One region of the Streptomyces sp. SID5643 genome, then DNA from elsewhere that is predicted to be linked to it. Evidence: predicted binding sites of a transcription regulator. Region 1 holds the regulator's gene; the other holds the start of a gene.
What was found. Region 1 encodes HspR, which represses chaperone genes until heat shock. Its sites were predicted from a motif close to TTGAGNNNNNNNNNCTCAA; they were not measured.
Positions count from the first base shown of each region.

Region 2: the regulator HspR is predicted to act here: its motif matches at 1,667-1,685, upstream of lon (endopeptidase La).

Region 1 is NZ_WWIC01000060.1:20,462-24,834, forward strand. Features, by position in the region: gene grpE (nucleotide exchange factor GrpE) at 1-285, shown strand, start outside; gene dnaJ (molecular chaperone DnaJ) at 319-1,506, shown strand; gene GTY56_RS07325 (heat shock protein transcriptional repressor HspR) at 1,512-1,964, shown strand; gene GTY56_RS07330 (sugar ABC transporter substrate-binding protein) at 2,243-3,349, shown strand; gene GTY56_RS07335 (helix-turn-helix transcriptional regulator) at 3,549-4,373, shown strand, end outside.
Region 2 is NZ_WWIC01000214.1:31,978-36,350, reverse strand. Features, by position in the region: gene GTY56_RS24005 (rhomboid-like protein) at 69-860, shown strand; gene GTY56_RS24000 (GNAT family N-acetyltransferase) at 873-1,532, opposite strand; gene lon (endopeptidase La) at 1,708-4,122, shown strand; gene GTY56_RS23990 (MarR family winged helix-turn-helix transcriptional regulator) at 4,313-4,373, shown strand, end outside.

The sequences.
Region 1 (4,373 bases):
GAGTCGCTGGAGAGCACCGCGGCGAAGATGGGCCTGCAGCAGTTCGGCAAGGAGGGCGAGCCCTTCGACCCGACGATCCACGAAGCCCTGATGCACAGCTACGCACCGGACGTCACCGAGACGACCTGCGTCGCGATCCTGCAGCCCGGGTACCGGATCGGCGAGCGCACCATCCGCCCCGCGCGGGTGGCCGTGGCCGAACCCCAGCCGGGGGCGCAGACGGTCAAGGCGGACGAGTCCGCCGACGCCGACGACAAGGAGAGCGGTGGCCCGGACGAGGGCTGACGTCATCAACGAAGGGAAGGAGGGGCGTCGAGGATGAGCACCAAGGACTTCATCGAGAAGGACTACTACAAGGTCCTCGGCGTCCCCAAGGACGCCACCGAGGCCGAGATCAAGAAGGCGTACCGGAAGCTCGCCCGCGAGTTCCACCCGGACGCCAACAAGGGAAACGTCAAGGCGGAGGAGCGCTTCAAGGAGATCTCCGAGGCCAACGACATCCTCGGCGACCCCAAGAAGCGCAAGGAGTACGACGACGCGCGCGCTCTGTTCGGCAACGGCGGCTTCCGCCCGGGGCCGGGCGGCGCGGGCGGCTCCTTCAACTTCGACCTGGGCGACCTCTTCGGAGGCGGCGCCCAGGGCGGCGGCCAGGGAGCCGGCGGCTTCGGCGGCGGCCTCGGTGACGTTTTCGGGGGCCTGTTCAACCGCGGCGGCGCGGGCGGCCCGGGGACGCGTACGCACCCCCGGCGCGGCCAGGACATCGAGTCCGAGGTCACGCTCAGCTTCACCGAGGCGATCGAGGGCGCGACCGTCCCGCTGCGGATGTCGTCGCAGTCTCCCTGCAAGGCCTGTTCTGGCACCGGCGACAAGAACGGCACGCCCCGCGTGTGCCCGACCTGCGTCGGCACCGGGCAGGTCGCCCGGGGCAGCGGCGGCGGCTTCTCCCTCACCGACCCCTGCCCGGACTGCAAGGGCCGCGGCCTGATCGCGGAGAACGCCTGCGAGGTCTGCAAGGGCAGCGGCCGGGCCAAGTCCTCCCGGACCATGCAGGTGCGCATCCCCGCGGGCGTCAGCGACGGCCAGCGGATCCGGCTGCGCGGCAAGGGCGCGCCGGGCGAGCGCGGCGGCCCGGCGGGCGATCTGTACGTCGTCGTGCACGTCGACACCCACCCGGTGTTCGGCCGCAAGGACGACAACCTCACCGTCACCGTCCCGGTCACGTTCACCGAGGCGGCCCTCGGCGGCGAGGTGCGGGTGCCGACGCTCGGCGGCCCGCCCGTCACGCTGAAGCTGCCCCCCGGCACGCCGAACGGACGCACCATGCGCGCCCGGGGCAAGGGCGCGGTCCGCAAGGACGGCACCCGCGGCGACCTCCTGGTCACCGTCGAGGTGAGTGTTCCGAAGGACCTGACGGGGAAGGCTCGTGACGCACTCGAGGCGTATCGCGAGGCGACCGCGGGTGAGGACCCGCGGGCGGATCTGTTCCAGGCCGCGAAGGGAGCATGAGTCAGATGGACGGTCGTCGACGCAACCCGTATGAACTGACCGAGGAAACCCCGGTCTACGTCATCTCGGTGGCGGCCCAGCTGTCCGGCCTGCACCCGCAGACCCTGCGCCAGTACGACCGCCTGGGCCTGGTCTCCCCGGACCGCACGGCGGGCCGGGGCCGGCGCTACTCGGCCCGTGACATCGAACTGCTGCGCACCGTCCAGCAGTTGTCACAGGACGAGGGCATCAACCTGGCCGGAATCAAGCGCATCATCGAACTGGAGAACCAGGTCGCCGCGCTCCAGGCCCGGGTGGCCGAGATGCAGGACGCGCTCGACGGCGCGGCGGCGGCCATGCGCCAGCGCGAGGCGGCGGTGCACGCGTCGTACCGCCGCGACCTGGTTCCGTACCAGGAGGTGCAGCAGACCAGCGCGCTGGTGGTGTGGCGGCCGAAGCGGCAGCAGCAGTCCGACTGACGCGCGTACGCACGGGAAAGGGCCGGGAGTTGACTCCCGGCCCTTTCGCCTGCTTCGTACACCTTGCCCCGGTTTCGCGTGGCCTCCCGTGGATGACCGCGTGGTGCACGCCACTTGGAGACGGTTCCGCAGAGTCTTCACAACTGCTGCGGAGCGTGGTGTTGTCATCTCGTTAAGTGGTTCCGCTTGACGCTGGGGTCGCGTCCGCGTTGGCTTTTCAGTCACATGGGCACCAAAGATGCGCCCACGTCCGAAACACACGCGAAGTGAGCCCCCGCATGCGTCGTATCGCCATATCCGTGGCAGCCGCCACGATCTCCGTCACGCTCGCAGGCTGCGGCGTGCTCAACGCGACGGGGAGCAGTGACGACGCGAGTCCGACCAAGGGCAACGACATCACCGTCGGCCTGCTGCTGCCGGAGAAGGCCAACACGCGTTACGAGAACTTCGACTACCCGATCATCAAGACGAAGGTCGAGTCGCTCACCAACGACAAGGGCCGCGTCGAGTACGCCAACGCCGATGCGAGCGCGGACAAGCAGGCGAGCCAGCTGCAGCAGATGATCGACGACCGGGTCGACGTGATCCTGCTGGACGCCGTCGACTCCAAGGCCATCGCGAGCGGCGTGACGAAGGCGAAGGAGGCAGGTATCCCGGTCATCGCCTACGACCGGCTGGCCGAGGGCCCGATCGACGCGTACATCTCCTTCGACAACGAGCTGGTCGGCGAGGTCCAGGGCCGCTCCCTGCTGGAGGCCATCGGCGAGAAGGCGAGCCTGTCCGACAAGATCGTCATGATGAACGGCTCCTCGACGGACCCCAACGCCAAGCAGTTCAAGGCGGGGGCCATGTCCGAGCTGAACGGCAAGGTGACGATCGCCCAGTCCTTCGACACCAAGGACTGGAAGCCGGAGAACGCCGAGGCCAACATGGCCCGGGCGATCGAGAAGATCGGCAAGGGCAACATCGCGGCGGTCTACTCCGCCAACGACGGCATGGCGGGCGGCATCCTCAAGGCGCTCCAGGCCGCGGGCGTGACCGACCTGCCGCCCATCACCGGCCAGGACGCGGAGCTTCCGGCGGTGCAGCGGATCATCAGCGGCGAGCAGTACATGAGCGTGTACAAGTCCTACCCGCAGGAGGCGGAGAACGCCGCGGAGATGGCGGTCGCCAAGGTGCAGGGCCGCGACATCCAGTTCGCCGCCCTCGCCCGCGACAGGGTCGACAGCCCCACCCACAAGGGCATCCCGGCCCAGCTCGTGCCCGTGGTCGCGCTCACCAAGGAGAACATCAAGGACACGGTCGTCGCGGACGACATCTACAAGCTGTCGGACATCTGCACGGCCGAGTACAAGACGGCGTGCCGGGCCATCGGCCTGAAGTAGCCGCGTCCCCGGCGCACATCGCGCCGGGCTCACCCACCCCCTGACCGGCTGCCGCGACAGGACCGTCCGAGGCCCGGAGATACCGGTGCGTACCGGTGGTTTCCGGTGGTCGCCGCGCGGGGAGCCGTGTTGCGGAGCACGTCCCGTCCGCGCATAGTTGCGCTGCGGAACGGCGGCGAAACCGGGGGTGGGATGGGCGATGGCCGGGCACGGGGCGGAGCAGCATCCACACGGTGCCGACCGACTGTGCGAGGCCGGGGATCGCGTGTATTCCCGGGCCGTACGGCGTGGCCGGGTGCCGCGCCGGGACGCGGATCCGGTGCCCTGCCTGCTGGAACTCGCCCTGCTGCACCCGGATCCCGACGACATGGACTGGCTGGTGCCGACCTCCCCGCAGGAGGTCATGACCCGGCTGCTGCGCGGGATGCACGACGAGGTCAGCGCGAGCCAGCGCCGGGTGGGCTCGGCCGTCGCGGCCGTCGAGTGGTACGCCGGCCTGGGCCGCCAGGTGCGGCCGGCCGCACCGGCCGCCGAGGGCCCCGCGATCAGGGTCCTGGACGGACTCGCCCGGATCCAGGCCGCGATGGACGAGGCGACCCAGGCGTGCACGGCCGAGGTGCTCACGGTCCAGCCCGGCGGCATCCGCCGCGAGGCGGAGCTCTCCGAGGGGCTGCACCGGGCGCTGGCGCTGCGCGGCCGGGGTGTGCGGATGCGGGACCTGTACACGCATGTCGCCCGGCACGGGCAGGGGCTGCTGACCTATCTGGAGCTCATGGGCGACGCGGTGGAGGCGCGCACGCTGGACGAGGTGATCGACCGGCTGATCCTCTTCGACCGGACGGTGGCGTTCATCCCCGCCAACTCCGACCGCACGATGGCCCTCGAACTACGGCATCCGGCGATCGTCGAGTACCTCGTCACGGTCTTCGACCGGCTGTGGCGCCTGGCCATCCCCCTCAAGGCCCCGCTCCCCGAGACCGGCATCGAGGGCATCTCGCACCGGGAGCAGTCGATCGCCGCGCTG
Region 2 (4,373 bases), on a different contig from region 1:
GTGGCGCGGATCACAGACAGCGGGGTGTCCGGGGCGAAGGCTGGGACCCGACGGAAGGAGTGCCCGCTGTGGAACGGACCGCGCCGCCCCCCGAGACGGCCACGCCGGCCCCGCCCGTGGCCGGCGTGCCGGGGCTGCTGGACGCAATGCCGCGGCAGCGGGGCCCGCACGGGGCGGCGGCTGCGGGAGTACGGGAGCCCGCCCGGGCGGCCCTGCCCCGGCCGCGGGCGCTGCGCCCCTGGCTGCTGCTGCCCACCCCCACGGGAACGCCGTTCACCTTCGGGTACACCACTCTCCTCTGTCTCACCTCGCTGATCACCGCCCACGCGGACCCGGCTCTGGTGCACGCGCTGCTCCAGGGCTCCAGCACGGACGTGGCCCATCTGGTGCGCTCGCCGGAACTGGTGCTGCTCGGCAGCGCGCTGTGGGTCGCGGGCGGGGTGACCTCGCCCTTCGCCATCGCCTTCGTGCTGGTGCTGACCGCGCTGGAGCGGCGGATCGGCAGTCTGCGCACGGCCGGTGTCTTCCTCCTCGGGCACGTCCTCGCCACCCTCGCGACCGAGGTGCCCGTGGGGCTCGCGGTACTGGCCGGGCACCTCCCCGGCAGCTCCCTGCACCGCCTCGACTACGGCGTCAGCTTCGGCGTCGCCGCCGGCATCGGCGCCCTGGCGGGTCTGCTGCCGCTCTGGCTGCGCCTGCCGCTGCTGACCGCCTTCGGCTGGATGCTCCTGACGGACCTGCTCGCCTTCACCGACCCGATGACGAACTGGGGGCACCTCATCGCCCTGGGCATCGGGATCGCCACCTGGCCGGTGGTCCGGCGTTGGTGCGCGTCGCGCCTCGGCCCGGCCGGGGGCTGAAAGCGGGACCCCTCAGCCCCGGGCGGTGGCAGGCGGAGCGTACTTCGCGCTGGTCAGCGGGGCCACGACCGTCCAGCCCAGCGCCTCGTAGAGCCCCCGCCCCGCGGGGGTCCCGGCCAGGACGCCGGTCCGCGCGCCCTGCCGGACCGCGACGTCCTGGAGCGTCCGCATGACGAGGCTGCCCAGGCCCTTGCGACGGTGTTCGGGGGCCGTCTCGATCTGGTCGACGACGGCGGTCTCGCCTGTCGGGGCGATCTGGCCGCGCGCCGCCAGGGACCCGTCCGGCGCGGCCACCATCACGCGGGTCACTCCGCCGCGGGACCAGCTGCGCAGCCGGTAGCCGTCGGGGGCGGCGGGAGCACCCTCGGCCGTCAGCGGAATCGTCATCAGATAGCCCGGCTCCGGGTCGATCCACCAGTTCTCGTCCAGCCAGCGGGAGACCACCGACGGGTCCCGGAAGGCCTTCAGCCACACGCCGTGCCCGGTCACGGCTCCGGCCACCTTGCGGACGGTCGTCTCGTCGAGGCCGTCGCCTGTGGCACCGAGCACGTGCCGGGTGACGTGCCCGTGCATCCCCATGTCGATCGTCCAGCCCCACGGCTCCGTCGTGGGCGGAGCGGCCCCGCGGGACACGACCCATCCGTTCACCCATGCCTGCACGGTGCCGTCCATGCAACCCCCCTGTAACAAGCGCAGTGGCTATTCGTCTATTACTCAAAGGACCTTACGCGGCTTTCCGCTCCCGGTGTCACAGGTGATCGCTGACAGCGAACGGTGGGCCGGGAACATCCGGGCGCTGCCGAGCATTGAGTCGGCATAGCTCAACTTGACTGCCGAAGGGGAGATCATGGCTTCGACGTCCACACCGCTCACCCTGCCCGTGCTGCCGCTCGACGGCGAGGTCGTGCTGCCCGGGATGGTGGTCCCGCTGGACCTGAGCGACTCCGAGGTCCGTGCCGCGGTGGAGGCCGCTCAGGCCGCTGCCCGGTCAACGCCCGGAAAGCCCCGGGTACTCCTGGTGCCACGCATCGACGGGACCTACGCGAACACCGGTGTCCTCGGCACCGTCGAGCAGGTCGGCCGGCTCGCCGACGGTGACCCGGGCGCCCTGATCCGCGGCCGGAGCCGGGTGCGCATCGGCGCGGGAACGACCGGGCCCGGCGCCGCACTGTGGGTCGAGGGGACCCGGGTGGACGACACCCTCGCCGATCCGCTGCCCGGCCATGTCGCCGAACTGGTCAAGGAGTACAAGGCCCTCGCCACCGCCTGGCTGCGCAAGCGCGGTGCCTGGCAGGTCGTCGACCGGGTCCAGGCCATCGACGACGTCTCGGCGCTCGCCGACAACTCCGGCTACTCGCCGTTCCTGACCACCGACCAGAAGGTCGAACTGCTGGAGACCACCGATGCGGTGGCCCGGCTCAGGCTCGCCACCCAGCAGCTGCGCGACCACCTCGCCGAGCAGGACGTGGCCGAGACCATCGCCAAGGACGTCCAGGAGGGCGTCGACAAGCAGCAGCGCGAGTTCCTGCTGCGGCGTCAGCTGGAAGCCGTCCGCAAGGAGCTGCGCGAGCTGAACGGCGAGCAGGAGGGCGAGGAGTCCGACGACTACCGCGCCCGCGTGGAGGCCGCCGACCTGCCCGAGAAGGTCCGCGAGGCCGCCCTCAAGGAGGTCGACAAGCTGGAGCGCTCCTCCGACCAGTCGCCCGAGGGGTCCTGGATCCGCACCTGGCTCGACACGGTCCTGGAGATGCCGTGGAACGAGCGCACCGAGGACGCCTACGACATCCGGGGCGCCAAGGCCGTCCTGGACGCCGAGCACTCCGGTCTCGAGGACGTGAAGGAGCGCATCACCGAGTACCTGGCGGTGCGCAAGCGGCGTGACGACCGGGGCCTCGGCGTGGTCGGCGGGCGGCGCGGCGGTGCCGTGCTCGCGCTTGTCGGGCCGCCCGGAGTCGGCAAGACCAGCCTGGGCGAGTCCGTCGCCCACGCCATGGGCCGCAAGTTCGTGCGCGTCGCCCTCGGCGGCGTGCGCGACGAGGCCGAGGTGCGGGGCCACCGGCGCACCTACGTCGGCGCCCTGCCGGGCCGTATCGTCCGGGCGATCAAGGAGGCCGGGTCGATGAACCCGGTCGTGCTGCTGGACGAGATCGACAAGGTGGGCTCGGACTTCCGGGGCGACCCGTCCGCCGCCCTGCTGGAGGTCCTCGACCCGGCACAGAACCACACCTTCCGGGACCACTACCTGGAGGTCGAGCTGGACCTGTCGGACGTCGTCTTCCTCGCGACGGCCAACGTGCTGGAGGCGATCCCGGAGGCCCTGGCCGACCGGATGGAGATCGTCCGCCTGGACGGCTACACCGAGGACGAGAAGGTCGTCATCGCCCGCGACCACCTGCTCCCGCGCCAGCTGGAGCGGGCCGGGCTCGGCGAGGACGAGGTGGCCATCGACGAGGGCGCCCTGCGCAAGCTCGCCGGCGAGTACACGCGCGAAGCGGGCGTGCGCACCCTGGAGCGGTCCGTCGCACGGCTGCTGCGCAAGATCGCCGCCCAGCACGAACTGGGCGAGCGGGAACTGCCGTTCACCGTCCGGGACGAGGACCTGCGCGACCTGATCGGCCGACCGCACCACGTGCCCGAGTCCGCCCAGGACCCGGCCGAGCGGCGGACGTCCGTGCCGGGCGTCGCGACCGGGCTCGCGGTGACCGGAGCGGGTGGTGACGTGCTGTTCGTCGAGGCGTCGCTGGCCGACCCGGAGACGGGCGCGGCCGGGCTGACCCTGACCGGTCAGCTGGGCGACGTGATGAAGGAGTCCGCGCAGATCGCGCTGAGCTTCCTGCGCTCCCACGGTGCCGAGCTCGAACTGCCGGTGGCGGATCTGAAGGACCGGGGCGTGCACATCCACTTCCCGGCGGGCGCGGTGCCGAAGGACGGCCCGAGCGCGGGCATCACCATGACGACAGCCCTCGCGTCCCTGCTGTCCGGCCGGCTGGTCCGCACGGACGTGGCGATGACCGGCGAGGTCTCGCTCACCGGGCGGGTGCTGCCGATCGGCGGTGTGAAGCAGAAGCTGCTCGCGGCGCACCGGGCCGGTGTCACCACGGTGATCATCCCCAAGCGCAACGAGCCCGACCTGGACGACGTCCCGGCGGAGGTGCTGGACAAGCTCGACGTCCACGCCGTCACCGACGTCCGCCAGGTCCTGGAGCTGGCGCTCGCGCCCGCCACCGCGGGGGTGACGCCGGAGGTTCCGGTGGCCGCGTGACGGAGGTCATCGGATGAGGGAAGGCCCGGGTCCCCGTGAGGGAGGCCCGGGCCTTCACCGTGTGGTGACCCTGTGTACGCGTACGTCGTTGACCTGCGGAATACTTGCCGGACTGCGGCGAGGGCGGCAGGTGGCGGAGAATTCCAGTACCGGACCCCAGGGCCGGGCGACGACCGAGGCAGGGGCTGACGTGCACGAGGAAGGCAACGACGGGCACCGCGATGCCGGTGTGGCCGCGAGCGGTGTGGATC